DNA from 4 places in the Shewanella sp. A32 genome. Region 3 is predicted to be linked to each of the others. Evidence: predicted binding sites of a transcription regulator. Region 3 holds the regulator's gene; each other region holds the start of a gene.
The links. The regulator LexA, encoded in region 3, represses DNA repair genes until DNA is damaged. The targets are predictions, from matches to a motif close to TACTGTATNNNNATACAGTA.
Positions count from the first base shown of each region.

Region 1: the regulator LexA is predicted to act here: its motif matches at 2,707-2,726, upstream of imuA (translesion DNA synthesis-associated protein ImuA).
Region 2: the regulator LexA is predicted to act here: its motif matches at 2,498-2,517, upstream of PY479_RS04895 (DNA topoisomerase III).
Region 4: the regulator LexA is predicted to act here: its motif matches at 1,712-1,731, upstream of umuD (translesion error-prone DNA polymerase V autoproteolytic subunit).

Region 1 covers NZ_JARFTS010000029.1:37,484-41,862, forward strand. The annotation lists gene PY479_RS16050 (error-prone DNA polymerase) at 1-320, opposite strand, end outside; gene PY479_RS16055 (hypothetical protein) at 320-1,960, opposite strand; gene imuA (translesion DNA synthesis-associated protein ImuA) at 1,953-2,693, opposite strand; gene PY479_RS16065 (methylated-DNA--[protein]-cysteine S-methyltransferase) at 2,852-3,214, shown strand; gene PY479_RS16070 (DUF3108 domain-containing protein) at 3,231-3,965, shown strand; gene PY479_RS16075 (class II glutamine amidotransferase) at 3,906-4,379, opposite strand, start outside.
Region 2 covers NZ_JARFTS010000004.1:106,751-111,129, reverse strand. The annotation lists gene PY479_RS04905 (alpha/beta fold hydrolase) at 1-75, shown strand, start outside; gene PY479_RS04900 (DUF4250 domain-containing protein) at 286-483, shown strand; gene PY479_RS04895 (DNA topoisomerase III) at 480-2,486, opposite strand; gene fadJ (fatty acid oxidation complex subunit alpha FadJ) at 2,613-4,379, opposite strand, start outside.
Region 3 covers NZ_JARFTS010000011.1:96,695-101,073, reverse strand. The annotation lists gene PY479_RS10270 (glycosyltransferase family 39 protein) at 1-1,044, shown strand, start outside; gene PY479_RS10265 (SulA-like leucine-rich domain-containing protein) at 1,137-1,622, opposite strand; gene lexA (transcriptional repressor LexA) at 1,619-2,239, opposite strand; gene plsB (glycerol-3-phosphate 1-O-acyltransferase PlsB) at 2,391-4,379, shown strand, end outside.
Region 4 covers NZ_JARFTS010000001.1:10,482-14,860, forward strand. The annotation lists gene umuC (translesion error-prone DNA polymerase V subunit UmuC) at 1-1,228, opposite strand, end outside; gene umuD (translesion error-prone DNA polymerase V autoproteolytic subunit) at 1,236-1,685, opposite strand; gene PY479_RS00055 (3'-5' exonuclease) at 2,340-3,248, shown strand; gene PY479_RS00060 (hypothetical protein) at 3,322-3,501, shown strand; gene PY479_RS00065 (WYL domain-containing protein) at 3,705-4,379, shown strand, end outside.

The DNA of each region.
Region 1 (4,379 bases), on a different contig from region 3:
GCCAATGACAGCTGATAACTCCCTTTCGCCGCACGGCGACGTCCCAGCGTGATAAGACTGCTTAATCTGGCATATCCCAAACGATCTGGGGCCAGCACCACGAGTAATCCCTGTGGCAATTGAAACTCCGCGCCAACGATCAGGGCAATTTGATGTTTTTTAGCAGCTTCGTGAGCTTTCACAATACCGGCCAATGAACATTCATCCGTGATCGCAATCGCTTGATAACCTAAGCGAGCCGCTTCAGCCACCAGCTCCTCCGGATGAGAAGCACTCCGCAGGAAACTGTAATTGGAAATAGCGTGCAATTCGGCGTACATCAGCTCATCCAGCCATGTAACAACAATTGCCCCTGACTACGAAAAACCCAGCAATAACCACCTTGCCGATGGCGCGCCAGAAAATAGTCTCTCGCAGGGAAATTATCGGTAAACCAAGGAGATACTATGCGCTCTGGGCCTCTGAGTATGTCGACATCATCTACCGACAAAGGTTGCGGTTCAGCCAACAACCATAAAGGCCTGAGCGCCATCACCGGCACAGGCAACTTCGCCGGTTGCGGAGGCCACTGTTGGATCGGCTGACTATGGCTTGCCTGTTCCGGTAATGGCGATGCCTGATAGCACAATTGACGCACGCGTTCTTTGCCAAGCCTGGCCTGCAGTCGTGCGAGTAACTCCGGAAATGGTTGCTGCTCGTGGCTAGTTTTACTCAAGACGCCATTCTGCAGTTGCTGCGCAATAAAATGCCGGACTTGCAGTTCCAGCTCGATCACCGGCTGTGGCAGCGTCAACCGTTCCAACTGCAGACGACATAATTGCAACAACCCAGCCTGACGAAATTCGCCTAGCGGATAATCAATACGCAAGATCATCGGAGCAATATTATTACTACGGAAAAACAGGGTCAGCTGCAGTTGCTGTACAGCCAATTGCCGTACCCGCAAATACGTCGCCAATTGCGCAAACATTGGCGCTAATGGAAACATCACCCCTTGGATATAACTGACATCATGCAGTAATAATCGCTTTAGCCGGAAGATGGGGGGCAGATGATACGCCTTACGTGAATAACTGAGACGTCCTTCCAATTGCAGCAGTAATGTCAGCAATGGTTGCCCAAAACGTTTACCTAGTTCTGGTCGAGGTAATGATTGTAGTTGTTGCCAGCAGTTGATCCCCATTGCCAATAGTCGTTGCTGAGTCTTATCGTCCAGCGGTAATGCTTGTAGTGGCAACTGTGATGGCAACTGGGTAGTTATCACAGTTGCAGGCACTGCTTGAGTCTGATATTCAGCATGGGACTCCGTGACCTGATTTTCTGATGGTAGTTGCCAGGGAACTGCCAATAACCGGTTACGGGTTTGTCTCGGTGTCGATACCCGGTTCATGCCGAGGGCCGTTGGTGTCGATGCTTTCACACCTTTTGCTAACAACGCCGCATGCAGCGGGTAACGCGCCAGTGCCAGCGCATAATGTAAACCGTAACACTGACAGCGCTGGTGATAACTTTCCATAAAACGTGACTGGCTGCCAAATAAGCGCAACATCGATCCCATCTCCAGCACCAGCGTTTCTGTCGGCCAATTCACCGCTGATCCCGCATCAGAGTTAAGCGGCTCTTGCTGCAACAGCGGCGGCCAGATACGTGCACTAAAATCGTAATTCCACTGACATAACCAATGTTGTAATGCTTCGCAATCAACCTCTTGTAGCGACAATAACACCAGATCTGGCAACAACGCCTGAGCGGTCGTCTGACTCATGCCAGATTTAACCCCCCGAGCGGCGGCGTTGGGGCTGACTGAATGCAACTGTTTGGCTGCAGTATCGTATAACGCCAATGGCGGCAATCCAGCAAAGACTGATGTCGCGGGAGCGACGGTCGTCGATTGCAGGCTCCAGGCCTGATATTGCAATTGCAGCTGTGGGAAATAAACCCCTAGCCAACATTCAGTCATGATAGTTGCTCACCTGCCGATCCGACTCTTGCGCATGCTCCCAAGGGCCAGCCACCACATTCGACGGGGAAGATAGTGTTACCTCAGCCAATGCATACCATCCAGGTACCATGACGCCCGACAGCACAATTTCCGGCACTGGCCAGCCACCTCGGCGTTTGAGGATCTGTAATCGGCTACGATTACCCGCCAGAGGTTCCAATGCTAACTTCAACGGCACAGGATGATTATTTCCGGCCTGAGATACCGGTAACAGGCAGAATCCCAAGGCGTTTCCTGACTCCGCAGCCAATTGCAAACGCCGCGCTTCCTTGAGCGATAAATGCGCGAACCATCCCAGCACCAGCGGACAACTGCCATTCGCCAGGAGCTGTTCCATCGCCCATAATGCTTCACGCCTTTCAGTAACATCCAGCCATAAAAAATATTCTGGTGGTAACTGCAGCCAGGCTAGGGTCTGTGCATTAGGTATAAAATTTGGCGCGACCAATGCCACCGGCTGATACGTTTCAGCTGACAGATATTGGCGCAACAGCGGCAATAACAAGCCTAATTCGCCCACCCCGGGAACCGGTGTTAACAACTCACAAATGCCATGGGCCGGCCACTTAGGCAAGCTATCCACCAGCTCAGGGAAACCGGTGTCATAACCAGATGCGACTTGTTGCTCTGGTTGTCCACGCCAGAGGTCCTGTCGCATCAATAGAGATTCAATTGCACGATTAACAGACATCGCCTTGCACCATTACTGTATTTCTATACAGTATAATTCAATCAGCAAGTGCTGCAAGTCCCGTGTAAAATAGCGGTGTACTAACGCGTCATACAAATGTTGCTTTTGTAACGACGTAGGTTTTTCTACAATTTACGGAAAATGCTCTGGAGCGCTTTATGGCACACGCGACAGATCCAGCGAACCCCTCACCACCACAACGTATCTGGCAGGTGGTCGCCATGATCCCGCAAGGCAGAGTCGCGAGTTATGGCAAGATAGCCGACTATGCCGGTTTACCGGGACGGGCACGTTATGTTTCCCGAGCACTGAAACTGGCGCCGGATACACTAGCGTTACCCTGGCATCGGGTTATCAACGCTCAAGGGAAAATTGCTTTTGCTAAAGATAGCGAATCATTTCGCGAGCAAAGCTACTTGTTGCGTTGCGAAGGTGTAACAGTGAACCAAGGCCGAATTGCATTGTCTGAATTTGAGTGGCGACCAGATATGGCAACATTGGTGCTGTGCCTACCGTTTTAGTGAGAGGAGAGATTATTTGAAAATCCGTCGTATGTTATGCCTGTTGTGGTTATTACCGCTAACGGTGCTGGCCGCCCCCAGTCCGTTAACACCACAAGTAGTGGAGTATCAGGTGAAATATGGCAGTTTTAGTCTCGGTGGCGCACGCTTTACCTTAGCGGCGCCGCAAGGCAACACCTATCACTATGAAATGGACAGTGACTTGAGCCTGATAGTGCTATCCGATAAACGCAAAATTACCAGTGTGTTCACCGATGTGGATGGACAGTTACAGCCATTACGCTTTATTCATGAACGGACCGGGACAGGTAAAGATTTCAACGAGCAGATCGCATTTGCCCGCGATCAAGGCAAAGTGTTTAGCGTTTATAAAGGCGAAAAAACCAAACTGAATTATACCGATACTCTGTACGATGCCATGATGTTGCAGTTACAGTTCCGCTTAGATCTCATGAATGGTAAGCAAAAATTTAACTACAAAATGGTGAAAGACAACGAGATTGAAGATTACCATTTTCGTAACTTGGGGCAGGAAACCGTGAAGCTCCCCAGCGGCAGTTATCAGACGGTCCATCTGGAGCTGATACGCAAAAGCCAAAAACGCCACACCGATGTCTGGATGGCACCGGATTTAGGCTATCTGCCAGTGCGTTTTGTTCATGAAGAGAAAGGTAACACCATGGAACTGACCTTAAAGCAGGTGCAGTTCAGCGGTGCTACCGGACAGGCGCAACTCGCCAAGACAGAATAACTTCCAGTCGCCCGGCTGCAACACTTGCCATTGTTCGTTGTCAGTCAGTGGCCGGGTCGCCACCACGGTTACCACGTCGTTTGGTGTCGTTTCCTGGTGGAAATCAATCACCACATCAGTATCGATCAATTTAGCCGTTCCGAAGGGTGCGCGGCGGGTAATATAGCAAAGATTGTTACTGCAGAAATTCATCAGATACCGGCCATCGCTGAGGATCATATTGAAGACCCCTAATTGCCGAATATGTTCAGCCAGCGCGGCAATATACTCAAATACGGGCATCATATCTGCGGGTTCTTGCTCGCCGAACTTGGCGACTAAGGATTCCAGTATCCAGCAAAACGCCTGTTCACTGTCAGTTTCGCCAACGCTCTGATAACGTCGCGTCACAAATTTATCCTGATAGCCTGTCAG
Region 2 (4,379 bases), on a different contig from region 3:
AACGGTATCCGTATGGACGGTGAACATATCCTTGACCGCTTAATCGCACTCAATCGTGGCCATCAATTACGTTAATTTTAACGTTGTTTAATGAGCAACCGGGCTACCGAAGACAATAGCGTAGCCAGCTTGCCGCCGATTTGAGAAATGTGTTTAAGGTCTGCTCATAAGGCAGGCCTTTTTGTTGGGCGTGACTTGTCCTAAATAAGGTAAAAGCTCAATTATCACCCGATTACTGTTGTGGTAATGACTATGCTTAAAAGATGCTAACGGAGGCCGCTGAATATGCCAGAACTACAACAATTACCTGCCGAAATTCTCCTCGGCATCATCAATGAAAAATTGCGTTTGTATTGTAAGAACCAGCAGGAATTACTCTACGATATCGATATTTCGCCACAACAGTTGGAGCAAAAACTTAACCAGCTAGGCTATGAATATGATGTCGTGGCCAACCAATATCGAAAAATGCGCGATAATTAAATCTCTTGGGTGCGGCGCTGCTGATTTGAAGAGACAGATGCCGATGATTTCCGTCCTCGTGTACGCCGCCCAGCGGTCGGCTTCTTGCCTGGATAACGCCTGCCAGTGTTGGTTTTCGCACGTTGATGGGCAACTTTGATCCCACTAAGTGCGCTTGGTAATGACGCCTGTGCGGCCGCGACCAATCCCGCTAGCTGTTCAGTCAGTGGCAGCATAAAATCCTGATATCGCATTTCGCGCCGACTCATCGCTTCCAAACTACTTTCCCACTTAGCCGTCATATCTGGCGTAGTCGCCACTTCTGGCAAACTATGGATCAGCCCGTTGCCCGCAGCTGTTGCCAGGATATTTTTGCCCTGTCGCTGTAAAAAACCACGTTTGAATAGCAGTTCAATAATCCCAGCACGAGTAGCTTCGGTGCCTAAACCATCAGTATCCTTCAACACTTTACGGATCTGCGGATCAGTGACAAATCGGCTAATTCCCGTCATTGCCGCCAACAATGTCGCATCAGTGAAATGCTTTGGTGGCTGAGTCATTTTCTCCAGCAATTGCCCTTCCAAGCAATGTAAGTGTTGCCCTGCTTTTAACGGTGGTAACAGACCCGCTTCACTGTCACTGTCTTCATCGGCGTTTACTTCTCGACGAAACAGCTGCCTCCAGCCTAACTGTTGTTCCTGTTTACTTTTGGCAACAAAGCTCCCACCCGCAATGTCCAGTTTTACTTCGGTTTCCAGATAACGATAATGAGGATAAAACTGCGCCAGATACTGCCGCGCCACTTGTAGATAAACTTGACGTTCACGCACTGACAAGCTTTCAAGTTTGGCCACTTTTGCAGTCGGAATAATGGCGTGGTGCGCATCAACTTTACTGTCATCCCAAGCTTTGGACTTTAATTGGGCGTCCGGAGCATCGCACCCATGGAGTAACTCCGCTGCACCATGGTGAATTGCGGTTAACACATTGGCAGCATCGTAAAATTGTGCGCTCGGCAGGTGGCGACTATCAGATCTGGGATAGGTCAACAGCTTATGTCGCTCATACAACGACTGCGCCGTATCCAGCACCTCTTTAGCACTCATCCCAAAGCGCTTATTGCAATCTATCTGCAGTGCCGACAAACTGTAAGGCAACGGCGGAGCCTGCCGTTTGGGCTTTTCATCCACCGCAATAACCGTGGCTGGCTGACCATGAATACGGCGGATAACATTCTCCGCTAACCCCTTAGCTAAGACTCGTCCATCGCCATCCATCCACGGCTGGCAGGCCTCACTTGGCTGCCAATGTGCGCAAAACCCAGCGCCATCATCACATTGCAGATGCGCCAATACACCATAAAACGGCTTTGGCTCAAACGCAGCAATCTCTTCATCGCGACGCACAACTAGTCCCAATAGTGGTGTCTGTACCCGCCCGACCGATAACACCCCTTGATAGCCTACCTTGCGACCTTGAAGCGTATAAGCGCGAGACAGATTCATGCCATACAACCAATCTGCACGACTACGAGCCAGCGCCGATGTTGATATTGGGACAAACTCGTGGTTAGCGCGCATCTGCTGCAGCGCCCGATTGACCGCCTGCGGGTTGAGATCATTAATCAACAACCGCTTAGCCAGCTGCTGCTTTTCATGACTGGTGCCCAGGTATGACAGCACTTCATCCACCAGCAACTGTCCTTCCCGATCCGGGTCGCCAGCATGCACCAACGTATCCGCCTGCTTTATCAATTTTTTGAGGATACTTAATTGCGTGCGACTGCCTTTTTTCGGCAATAATTGCCATTGCTCCGGCACTATCGGCAGATGTTCCAATTTCCAGGATTTATATTGCGGATCGTAGGCTTCTGGCGTTGCCTGCTCCAGCAGATGACCAATACACCAGGAAACACAATCCCCGTTGGCGGCTTCAATATAGCCATCATGTTTACGTTGCGGTTTGGGTAATGCGTCGGCAATTGCACGTCCCAAACTGGGTTTTTCCGCAATATAGAGGATCATTATCGTGTATTTACTGTATATAATTACAGTAAATTTAACCTACTTTTCGTACGACTGCAAAACGGTTTTGTGAGCCTCACAAAAAGCGCCCGCGAATGCGGGCGTCAATGATTGGTATATTCTGATCTAATTGAAGAACTTCTGACCTTCAGCCGCCATCGTTTTTAACCGTTCACAAGGCGCAAACCGTTCACCGAATCGGTACTGGTACTCTTGCAGGATTTCCACCAGTTTAGCCGCGCCCATGGTATCGATGTAATGAAATGGTCCGCCAAGAAACGGTGGGAAACCGATGCCAAAGATAGCACCAATATCACCATCTCTGGCACTGCTGATAATTCCTTCTTCAAGACAACGCACCGCCTCATTGAGCATCTGTACCACACAGCGCTCGGCCAGGCGGCTGTTCTCCGATGCTACTCCAGGGGTAATCCCCAAGACTTTATAAACCGAGGCATCTACTTGCTTCTTCTTGGATTTTCGTTTGCCATACACGTAGAAACCTTTGCTGTTTTTACGGCCCTTGCGATCATCGGCCAACAGTTTGGCAAAGGCGGCAGGCGCCCGGAACCGCTCACCTAATTCTTTTTCAAGGATCGGGCCGATTTTAGCACCAACATCAATCCCGACTTCATCCAGTAAGGTCATTGGGCCTACCGGGAAACCGAATTTGACCAGGGCACTGTCGAGAGTCTCAACGCTCAGCCCTCCCAGTAGCAACTGCGCCGCCTCATTCATGTACAACGCCAGAATGCGGTTGACATAGAAACCGGCACCGTCTTTTACCACAATGGGGGTTTTACCCTGTTTGCGCGCAAACGCTACTGTGGTTGCAATGGTTTCTGGCGCGGTCTTGTCATGAGCAATCACCTCTACCAACGGCATCTTTTCGACGGGCGAAAAGTAATGCAAACCGATCACATTTTCCGGACGGCTGGCAACCGCGGCGATCTGTGCAATCGGCAAGGATGAGGTATTAGATGCAAATACGGTATTTTCACGACATTCACGTTCTATATCCTGCACCATCTGATGCTTAAGTGTCAGATCTTCAAACACCGCTTCCACCACAATATCAGCATCGTGCACACCGTTGTAGACAGTTGTGGTACTCATCAGCGCCATCTGCTTATCGCGCTGAGCTGCGCTTATATAGCGCCGTTTTACGCCGTTATTCAGTAGTTTATAGGCATAAGACAAGGCATTTGACAGCCCTTTTTCACTGATGTCTTTGACTCGTACTGGCAGCTTGGCTTTGCTGATAGTGACTGATGCGATGCCGCCGCCCATCAGCCCGCCACCGAGGACCACTGCTTTCTTCAGTGGGCGCGGCTGAGCACCTGCGGCACCGGTTTCCTTTTTCATCTGCGTAGTGGCGAAAAAGATTGAACGTAACGCCGCCGATTCCGGAGTCATCACCAGTTCACCGAAATAACGTGACTCTGTCGCCAATCCTGCGGCCATGCCCTCATCAGCCCCAATGCGCACACAATCAATGATTTTTGCGGGTGCCGGATAGTTGCCCTGTGTTTTACGTTCAACCTGCTTCAATGCTTGATCAAAGATGATATTGCGACCGAAGTGTGAATGTTCCAGCAACAACTCCATGATACCAGGTTGACGTTTGCGACGTTTTTTACCGCTTTTGAGCAGTTCAATGGCGGCGTCCAATAAAATGGTTTGCGGCACCATGTCATCAACCAAGCCCAGCTTCAATGCTTGTTTTGGCCGCAGTTGTTTACCGGTCAACATCATATCCAGTGCCTTGGCAATACCAATCAACCTTGGCAACCGTTGAGTGCCGCCACTACCCGGTAATAATCCCAGTTGAACTTCGGGCAGACCGAGCACGGTTTTACTATCGTCAGTACAGACGCGTTTATCACAAGCCAG
Region 3 (4,379 bases):
ATTGCTGCTTGGTTGGTGCCAATGGTGTTGACGGTGTTACACAATGGCTCGCCGGAATACACCGCTTACATGAACAATATTCTGTTTAAGCAAACCGGTCATCGTTACGCTAATGCCTGGCACCATATTAAACCGTGGTATTTCTTTATTGTCAGTGTGATCCCTTGGTTATGGTTTCCGCTGCCATTTCTCGCGGTCGCGCACTGGAAGACGTTTGTTGCAAAAATAAAGGCTGATCCGCAGATTGTCATTCTGTTGGCTTGGGTAGCGCTGGTCGTGCTGTTTTTTAGTATCAGTCCAGGTAAACGTAACCTTTATATTTTACCGGCACTACCTATCGCCTCTCTGGCCGTTGCTGCTGCATTGCAAGGTGTGGGACAAAGACGCTGGTTTGAATGGCTAGTGACCGGACTGCTGTGGCTGGTCAGTGGGTTAACCCTGGCACTGGGCGTGATGGCCGTGATGGAAATGCCCTGGCTGCTGAACAAATTGGATGAGTACACTGACAACCTAGCGGCGTTTGGTTACTTCCTCATAGTGATGGCCGTGCTATGGTTGGTGATACTGGGATGGGCACGCCGTTCATTTTCCCTAATCCGCGCCGGAGCCATGACATTTGTTGGTTGGATGTTGTTTGCTACCTGGGGTTATCAGCTATTAGATTCAGTTCGTACACCCAAAGCGGTGTTGCAGCATACGGCTGAAGTCATAGGTAACGACGCCCAACTCGGTTTGCTCCATTTTAAAGAGCAGTTCATTTTGTTTTCACCGCTCGACATTACGCATTTCAGTTATCTGGCACCGCTATCTGAGCAAGAACGTAACGCCTGGCGTTGGATGCAACAGGGTGATAAACGTTATTTGCTGCTACCTGGTGATGACAAATTGCAGTGTTTTGATATGTCGAAAGGGCAAAATATGGGCACAGCTCATCGTATCGATTGGTACTTGTTGGGCGCGGACGCGTTGCTGCCGACATGTCCTGAACCTGAGCGCGTTGAGATTTATCATACTGAGCGTCCGGGAAAATGGATGGCAGAATAAGTGGACTATCAGTGAGATGACAGGCAATAAAAAACCGCAGTGACATCTGCGGTTTTTTATTGCTGTATGAGGAATCAAATTAATAGGTGCGGTTAATGCACGGCCTGCAATCGGGGAAGTGGAGTTGCATTATCCGCACAGGAACTGGTTTCTAGCACAATTCCCATGGCCCGTGCACTTTTGGCAACAAGCTGCAATCGACGTTTATCTTTGTGATCCAGCTGTTCGACCCAACTGATCACCGCACTGGAAGTGCCGCTGGTCAGTGCTTTTTCTGTGGCCCACAAGGCTTCAACTTCGTCGCGGGCGCGAACCTGCAATACGCGATCCATCCTCACTCCAGCCCGCGCGAGCAGTTCTTTGTAACCTATGGCATTCTCAGGATTAATCAGCACAATCCAGCGGCCCTGCTGACTTAATTGTGCCAATTGTGCACTCAGCTGCTGTAATTCCTGACGTCCATGACTGCGTGTCGTTAAATTGGCAATCCCCATTTGCTGCCAGGCGCTATCAGTCGGATAAATCGCTTCCTGCCATAACCCCGGATGTCTGGGGGCGTTACCCATCACAATGCTCATAGCCAGTCTCCATTACGAATTACGCCTACGGCCAGACCTTCAATGGTCAGTGGCTGACAGGTGAGGTCCACTCTAATCGGTTGATAATCATCATTTTCAGGATGTAGTAAAACGATGTTGCCTTTCTTTTCAAACCGCTTAACGGTGACATCATCTTCAACGCGGGCAACCACAACTTGTCCATTACGCGCTTCTTGCACTTTGTGCACGGCAAGCAGATCGCCTTCAAGAATGCCGATGTTTTTCATACTGTCACCGCGTACGCGTAACAGAAAATCGGCACTGGGATGAAACATGGCCGGATCCACCTGGTAATATTGCTCTACGTGTTGCTGCGCCAGAATAGGTTCACCAGCGGCTACCTGGCCAATTAGCGGCAAGCCGGTTTCTTCTTGAGCGGTTTCATCTATAGGTAATCGGATACCGCGGGAGGTACCCGGCATGATTTCAATACACCCCTTTTTTGCCAGTGCTTTAAGGTGTTCTTCTGCCGCGTTTGCGCTTTTAAAGCCTAAACGACTGGCAATTTCGGCCCGTGTTGGCGGCATACCGGTCTCGGCAATATTGTGCTTAATCAGCTCCAGTATTTGCGCTTGTCGTGGTGTCAGTGGTCTCATATTGATTCCTGTTTTTTCATACAGTAACTGTTAGTATATACAGTATTTTTGATAGCGCAAGTATTAACCAGTTATCAGACTGTTGGCTAAGCCTTAGCGTATTCTGGTATTCTACGGGGTCATTGACCGAGGTTTAGATTCTAACAACACGATGTCCAAACAAGACTCAATCTGGCGCACATCGCTGCGTTGGCTGCAGCGGCAGCTGGTGCACACAGTGGTTGTGCCGCAGGATCCATTCACTGACTTGAATCTGGATCCATCAAAACCAATGGCGTATGTGGTGAAAACCGAATCCCTCAGTGATATTGCTGCATTAGCAGATGTCACCGATAAGCTGGGATTGCCAAGTCCGTACGCTCCTCTCGTGGTGGGTGATGAACACTTGCCACGTGTGGTTTGCCTGGAAGGGGCTAAACCGCTGTTCGGGAGCCGCAAAGGTATACTGCCGTTTCTTAACAGCTTTACCCAACTGTTAAATCTGCATAAATCTGACCGTTCACTGGATATCCAGCTGGTGCCGGTAAGCCTTTATTGGGGACGTACCCCTGGCAAAGAAGACGACTCGATGCGCGCTGCGGTATTTGAGCGGGAGAACCCTACCTGGCTGCGTAAGTTTCTGATGATCCTTTTTCTTGGCCGTGACAACTTTGTGCAGTTTTCCAATGCGGTGTCATTGCGCTTCATGGCGGATGAACATGGCACCGACCAAGCGATTGCACATAAATTATCGCGGGTGGCTCGGGTACATTTCCGCCGTCAGCGTAAAGTGATGACCGGTCCGGTATTGCCCAATCGGCAGGCACTGTTTGCCGACCTGCTGCAGTCAGAAAATCTGATCAAGGCAATCAAAGAGGAAGCGGACAGCAAGAAGAGCACCGAAATAGAAGCGCGTTCTCAGGCCGAAGCTTATCTGGACGAAATCGCCGCTGACTATTCTGATAGTCTCATTCGCGTCTCCAAACGACTACTCACGCTGTTGTGGCACAAGCTCTATCGCGGGATTTCTATTCGAGGCGCGGAGCATGTGCGGCAACTGCATCATGATGGCCATGAAATTGTCTATGTACCGTGCCATCGTAGCCACATGGATTATCTGTTGCTGTCTTACTTGCTGTATTTCGAAGGCATGGTGCCACCGCATATTGCCGCAGGGATTAACCTCAATTTTTGGCCGGCCGGGCCGTTATTCCGACGGGGTGGGGCATTCTTCATTCGGCGGAGTTTCAATGGCAATAAGCTCTATACCGCCGTATTTAAAGAATATCTCGATCAACTGTTTGCTAAGGGCTACTCGGTAGAGTATTTCACCGAAGGTGGCCGTTCCCGCACTGGCAGATTGCTGTCACCTAAAACCGGGATGCTGGCGATGACGGTCAATTCTGTACTGCGTGGCATTGATCGGCCTGTAACCTTAGTCCCGGTTTATCTGGGCTATGACCATGTGATGGAAGTGGCGACCTATCTGAAAGAGCTTAGCGGACGGAAGAAGCAAAAAGAGTCAGTATGGCAGGTCCTCGGTGCTGTGCGTAAATTAGGTAACTTTGGCCGGGTATATGTGAACTTTGGCGAACCGATTAACCTGCAAAGCTTTTTAACCGCTGCGGCTCCTGATTGGCGTGATGAAATGTCCGCTGAGCCGGATCAAAAGCCCGTATGGCTGACCCCGATGGTGAATAATCTTGCCAGTCGAGTGATGACACATATCAACGATGCGGCTGCGGCCACGTCGGTTGCCCTGATTAGTCTGGTGTTGTTGTCCACCAAGCAACATGCCTTAGCGCGTAAGACGTTAGAAGCGCAACTGGATTTCTATTTGGATCTGCTGCAGCAGGTGCCTTATACCAGTTATGGTTCGGTGGCCGAAGGCGATGGTCATGAATTATTGCGCCAGGGCATAGAGCTGAATAAATTTTGTGTAGATAATGATGGACTTGGTGATATTGTTTCGATTGACGAAAAAGTCGCAATTACCATGACTTATTATCGCAACAACGTGCTGCATTTGTTTGCGATCCCGGCATTGGTTGCCAGCTGTTTGCTGCGTGCAGAACTGAGCAGTCGGGAACAGCTACGGGACGTTTTGCCGAAGTTTTTCGCGTTACTGCAGGCGGAACTGTTCATGGGACAAAAGGCGTTG
Region 4 (4,379 bases), on a different contig from region 3:
CGGGAGACAAATGCTCTCGCTTCATTGACCAATCTTTCTTCGTACCTTGTCCAGCAAAGAAAACCTTTCCGGCACCGCTTTGATTAATAGTGTCCAATACAGACATCAGCTGCTGGCTATTAGAGCGGGTCGATACGTCATCGAATAGTCCTGGTTGAAACATGCCAGGATCGTAAAAGTCAGACAGCATGACGCCCGCTTTGGCATAACGAAAACCATCCTTCCAAATCCGCTTGAGTAAGTGATTGGCCAGCTCGATAAAATCCCGCGTATCGCAACTGGGGATCAGCAACTCACCCGATGCAGAGTTGCTGTACTGCGGCTCGTTGTCCTTAAAGGGGCTGGTTCGTATAAACACGGTCAGCACTTTGGCTTGCTGCTGTTCTTTGCGAAGCTTCTCAGTGGCACGGGTTGCGTATTCGCATACGGCTTCACGTAACAATTCAAAGTGCGTCACTTTTACGCCAAATGAACGGCTACAGACGATTTGTTTCTTAATTGGCGGGATCTCTTCAAGTTCAATGCACGACTCACCATTGAGCTCTCTGACGGTTCTCTCTAAAACCACCGAAAACTGGTCTCTGATGGCTCTAGGTGAGGCATTGGCTAGATCTAAGGCTGTGGTGATACCTAACGCATTTAAACGCTTAGAAAGTCGTCTACCAACGCCCCAAACATCATCAACCGGAACTAATGCGAGCAATCGACGTTGCCGATCTAGATTGGTCAGGTCTACAACCCCCTGAGTGGCAGGATATTTCTTGGCGGCATGGTTAGCCAGCTTGGCGAGTGTTTTAGTCGGTGCAATGCCTACACAGACGGTGATCCCAATCCAGTGGCCTATGCGCTCTCGCACTTGTTGTCCGAACTCGACAAGGGATAGGGCAGACTCAATACCGGTTAAGTCCAAAAACGCTTCGTCAATGGAGTAAACCTCTACTCGTGGTGCCATCTCCTCCAAAGTGCGCATCACTCGACTGCTTAAATCTGCATACAGCGCATAGTTAGACGAGAATGCCAAAATGCCATGGCGCTGCATTTCAGATTTGATTTGAAAGACGGGTACGCCCATTTTAATACCGAGTAACTTAGCTTCACGCGACCGTGCAACCACGCAGCCGTCATTGTTGGACAGCACCACAACCGGCGTATCTTTTAAATCAGGACGAAACAGCTTCTCACAACTGGCGTAAAAGTTGTTGCAGTCCACCAAGGCAAATACAGGCATGGGATAGTCACGACTTACGGCGCATGTTTCGCACCACACTGATGACCACACCAAATATCTCTAGCTCTGTCCCTTCGGGAATATGAATGGGTTCATACGCCCGGTTTCTTGGGATCAGCATGACGCACGGCCTTAGTTGAAGCTCCTTTACCGTGAGTTCTCCATGGATACCCGCGATGACAATGTCACCGTGTTCGGCTTGGACAGAGCGATCAACCACCAAAATATCATCTGGGTGAATCCCGGCATCAATCATTGAATCACCTTCAACACGTACAAAGAACGTTGCAGCCGGTCGCTTGATGCACAGCTCGTTAAGGTCGAGCGTTTGCTCAACATAATCCTGCGCTGGTGAGGGAAAACCAGCAGAAACACGTTCCATGAACAATGGGATACGAAGGCGCTTGGCTTTGATGAAGGCAAGTGCGCCGCTACGGCCTATCAGCGAGACACTCATGACGAACCTCGAAAAATCATAACTAATACTGTTTGTTTATACAGTATCTAATGCTATGCTGATTTCTACAAGTAAAATTGTAGGTAAAACTGTAGTTGTTCGAGTAAGACGTTGTGTCGTGGGTGATTTATTTCTTGTGTTGAAAAGCTTGATGTGGGGATTGCTCGCCCTCGTCAAAGCCTGCAAGGCTTGGACAATACTGCTTCTGCCTACTGCTCTTGTTTCTGTTACTGATCCTGTTACTGCTACTGGTTAACGCATGGGTCAAGTAACCGTCAGACAAGGCTTGTTGAACCCTTCGCAAAGGGTTTCAAAACAGTTAGTAAAATTCTGTTTCGTATTGAATTTACTGGCTTAAAGGGAAGTCAGGAGCATCATTAAAATGCTCAGTCGAACTCAGTTAAAGCCTTTTTCAACCGTTTGAAAAGGGGTTGGCTAAGCCATACGTAAAGGGTATTGGTAAGGGTTACCTAAAGGGTTTAGCTAAGGCTTTCTGAAAGGCTTAGCCAAAGCCTTCATACATGGGTTCACCCAGTAGAAAGATTAAAAAAACGCTGAGGTATCCAAGGTGCATTTTGTACAAATGCGTTTATAAACGGACAGGGCACAGTGAAATCACCCAAAGCGAACAATAGAATTGAAGAGGAACCATCAATGACAAGAGCCCCTGCGCCATTTCCGCTAGAGCGCCTCGCGGAGATCCCAGAAAGACCAGAAGATTTTAGATTGCTGGAGCGCATTCCATTAACGCGTGAACCGCAGTCCTGGCCACTTGAACTTTCTCCTGTGGTCGGTGATGAACAGCCAATGGTGCTGCTCGATACAGAGACAACCGGACTGTCTGCCGATGACGAGTCCATTATTGAGCTTGGTATGGTTAAGGTGCTTTACAGCCCATCAGCTATGCGGATTGTGTCGATTGTTGATGTGATCAGCCTGTATGAAGATCCCGGCAAGCCAATCCCCGAGCTGATCACCGAGTTAACCGGTATCACCGATGATATGGTGCAAGGCCAGCGCATTGATGATGCAATTGTAGCGAGTTGGTTATCCGATGATCCGCTGGTGGTTGCACACAATGCACAGTTTGATCGTCCTTTCTTTGAAAAGCGGTTTGCTGCATTAGGCCATCTATCTTGGGCCTGTTCAGCCAGTGGCATAGATTGGAAGGCACTGGGCTTTGAAAGTCGGAAACTTGAGTACCTACTGCTTCGCTTAGGTTGGTTTTATGAAGGACACCGAGCTGCAACCGATTGTTTGGCGATGGCCTGGTTGTTCCATTTGTTGCCCGAGTCCGTTGCAAACTTGTTGTCTGAAGCAGACAGGCGAACTGTGTTAGTTCGTGCGTTTGGTGCGCCGTTTGACGTAAAGGACTATTTAAAAGAGCGTGGTTACCGCTGGCATGACGGCGTTAAAGGTGCCAACAAACATTGGTGGCGCGAAATCAGCGAAGACGAGTTGCCGCAGGAACAAACTTACCTGGATGATTTGTATCATCGTGGCTCAGAACATGCCCACTATGACTACAAAGATGCCCGCAATCGATTTAAAGCCTTGTCATAGACCCTTGCATATTTGAAAACCTCTGGAAAATGGAAAGTGAACTCATGGTTTAACCAACAAGAGGAATCTTTCCATGTACCAAGACACCTACATTGAATACTGGGGCGAAATCTTCGTCTCTGCCCGCATCATTGAATTTGGCATCACGTTCGAGCGCTTTCTTAAAGATCCATGGAAGCATTTGATGTCCTGTGGCCAAGAGTCTGCCCCAGACGCGATTGCTGAAGGGATGCTGCCATTGCTACCAGCCTAGGCAGAAGTTGCTAGACGTGTTCGAGAGAATGAATTGCGTCAGTTGGCATTCCAGCGTGAGCTTCTATCAAGGCCAGAAAAGAAACATTCGAACAATGTCAAGCCAATTTTTATAGCCAACAAGACGACTTGTTGATACTATGAGACCTAATGAAAAAAAGTAGGTTGCTTGATGGCATTCAATCGATGGCTTCCTAGTTTTAAATGATTAGGGCTTGTCCCAGATGGATTGAGAGGCTGACAGTGCAAGACAACACTGGACTTGAAGAGCTTAGCCAAGCACAGAGAGAACGACTCGCTCATATTGATTTCACTTTGTTATTTAAAGGTGAAGCTGGGCGTAGTTATTTAACCGAGCGCTTTAGCGTAGCGCCGTCTGTGGCAACACAAGATTTTGCGCGGTACAAAGAGTTGGCTCCTAACAACGTTATGTATGACGAAAAGCGCAGAGTGCACTTGAAGACGAGCGCATTCCAGCCGTTGTTTGATTATGACGTTGTTCGAACTCTTGCGACGATAAGCCAAGGGTTCGGTGATGGCTTTCTTGGCAAGGTCAGGCCACCTATGGCTTGTGAAGCACCATTTCATCTCAATAAGCCGAAATTGGAAGTGGTAGCGGCTATTAGTGAAGCCATACATAAGCGCGCTGTGATTAATATTGAGTACACCTCATTGTCGAGTGGTCATGGGAGCAGGCAAATAGTTCCTCATACCTTGATTGACAATGGCTTGAGATGGCATGTCCGAGCATTCGATAGAAAGCATAGAGAATTTAGGGATTTTGTTTTAACCAGAATAAGTGAAGTTGAGTTGTTAGAGGATGAGGTTAACGACGAAGTTGAGACTCTTCAGTGGGATAAGCAATGGAACCGAATCGTT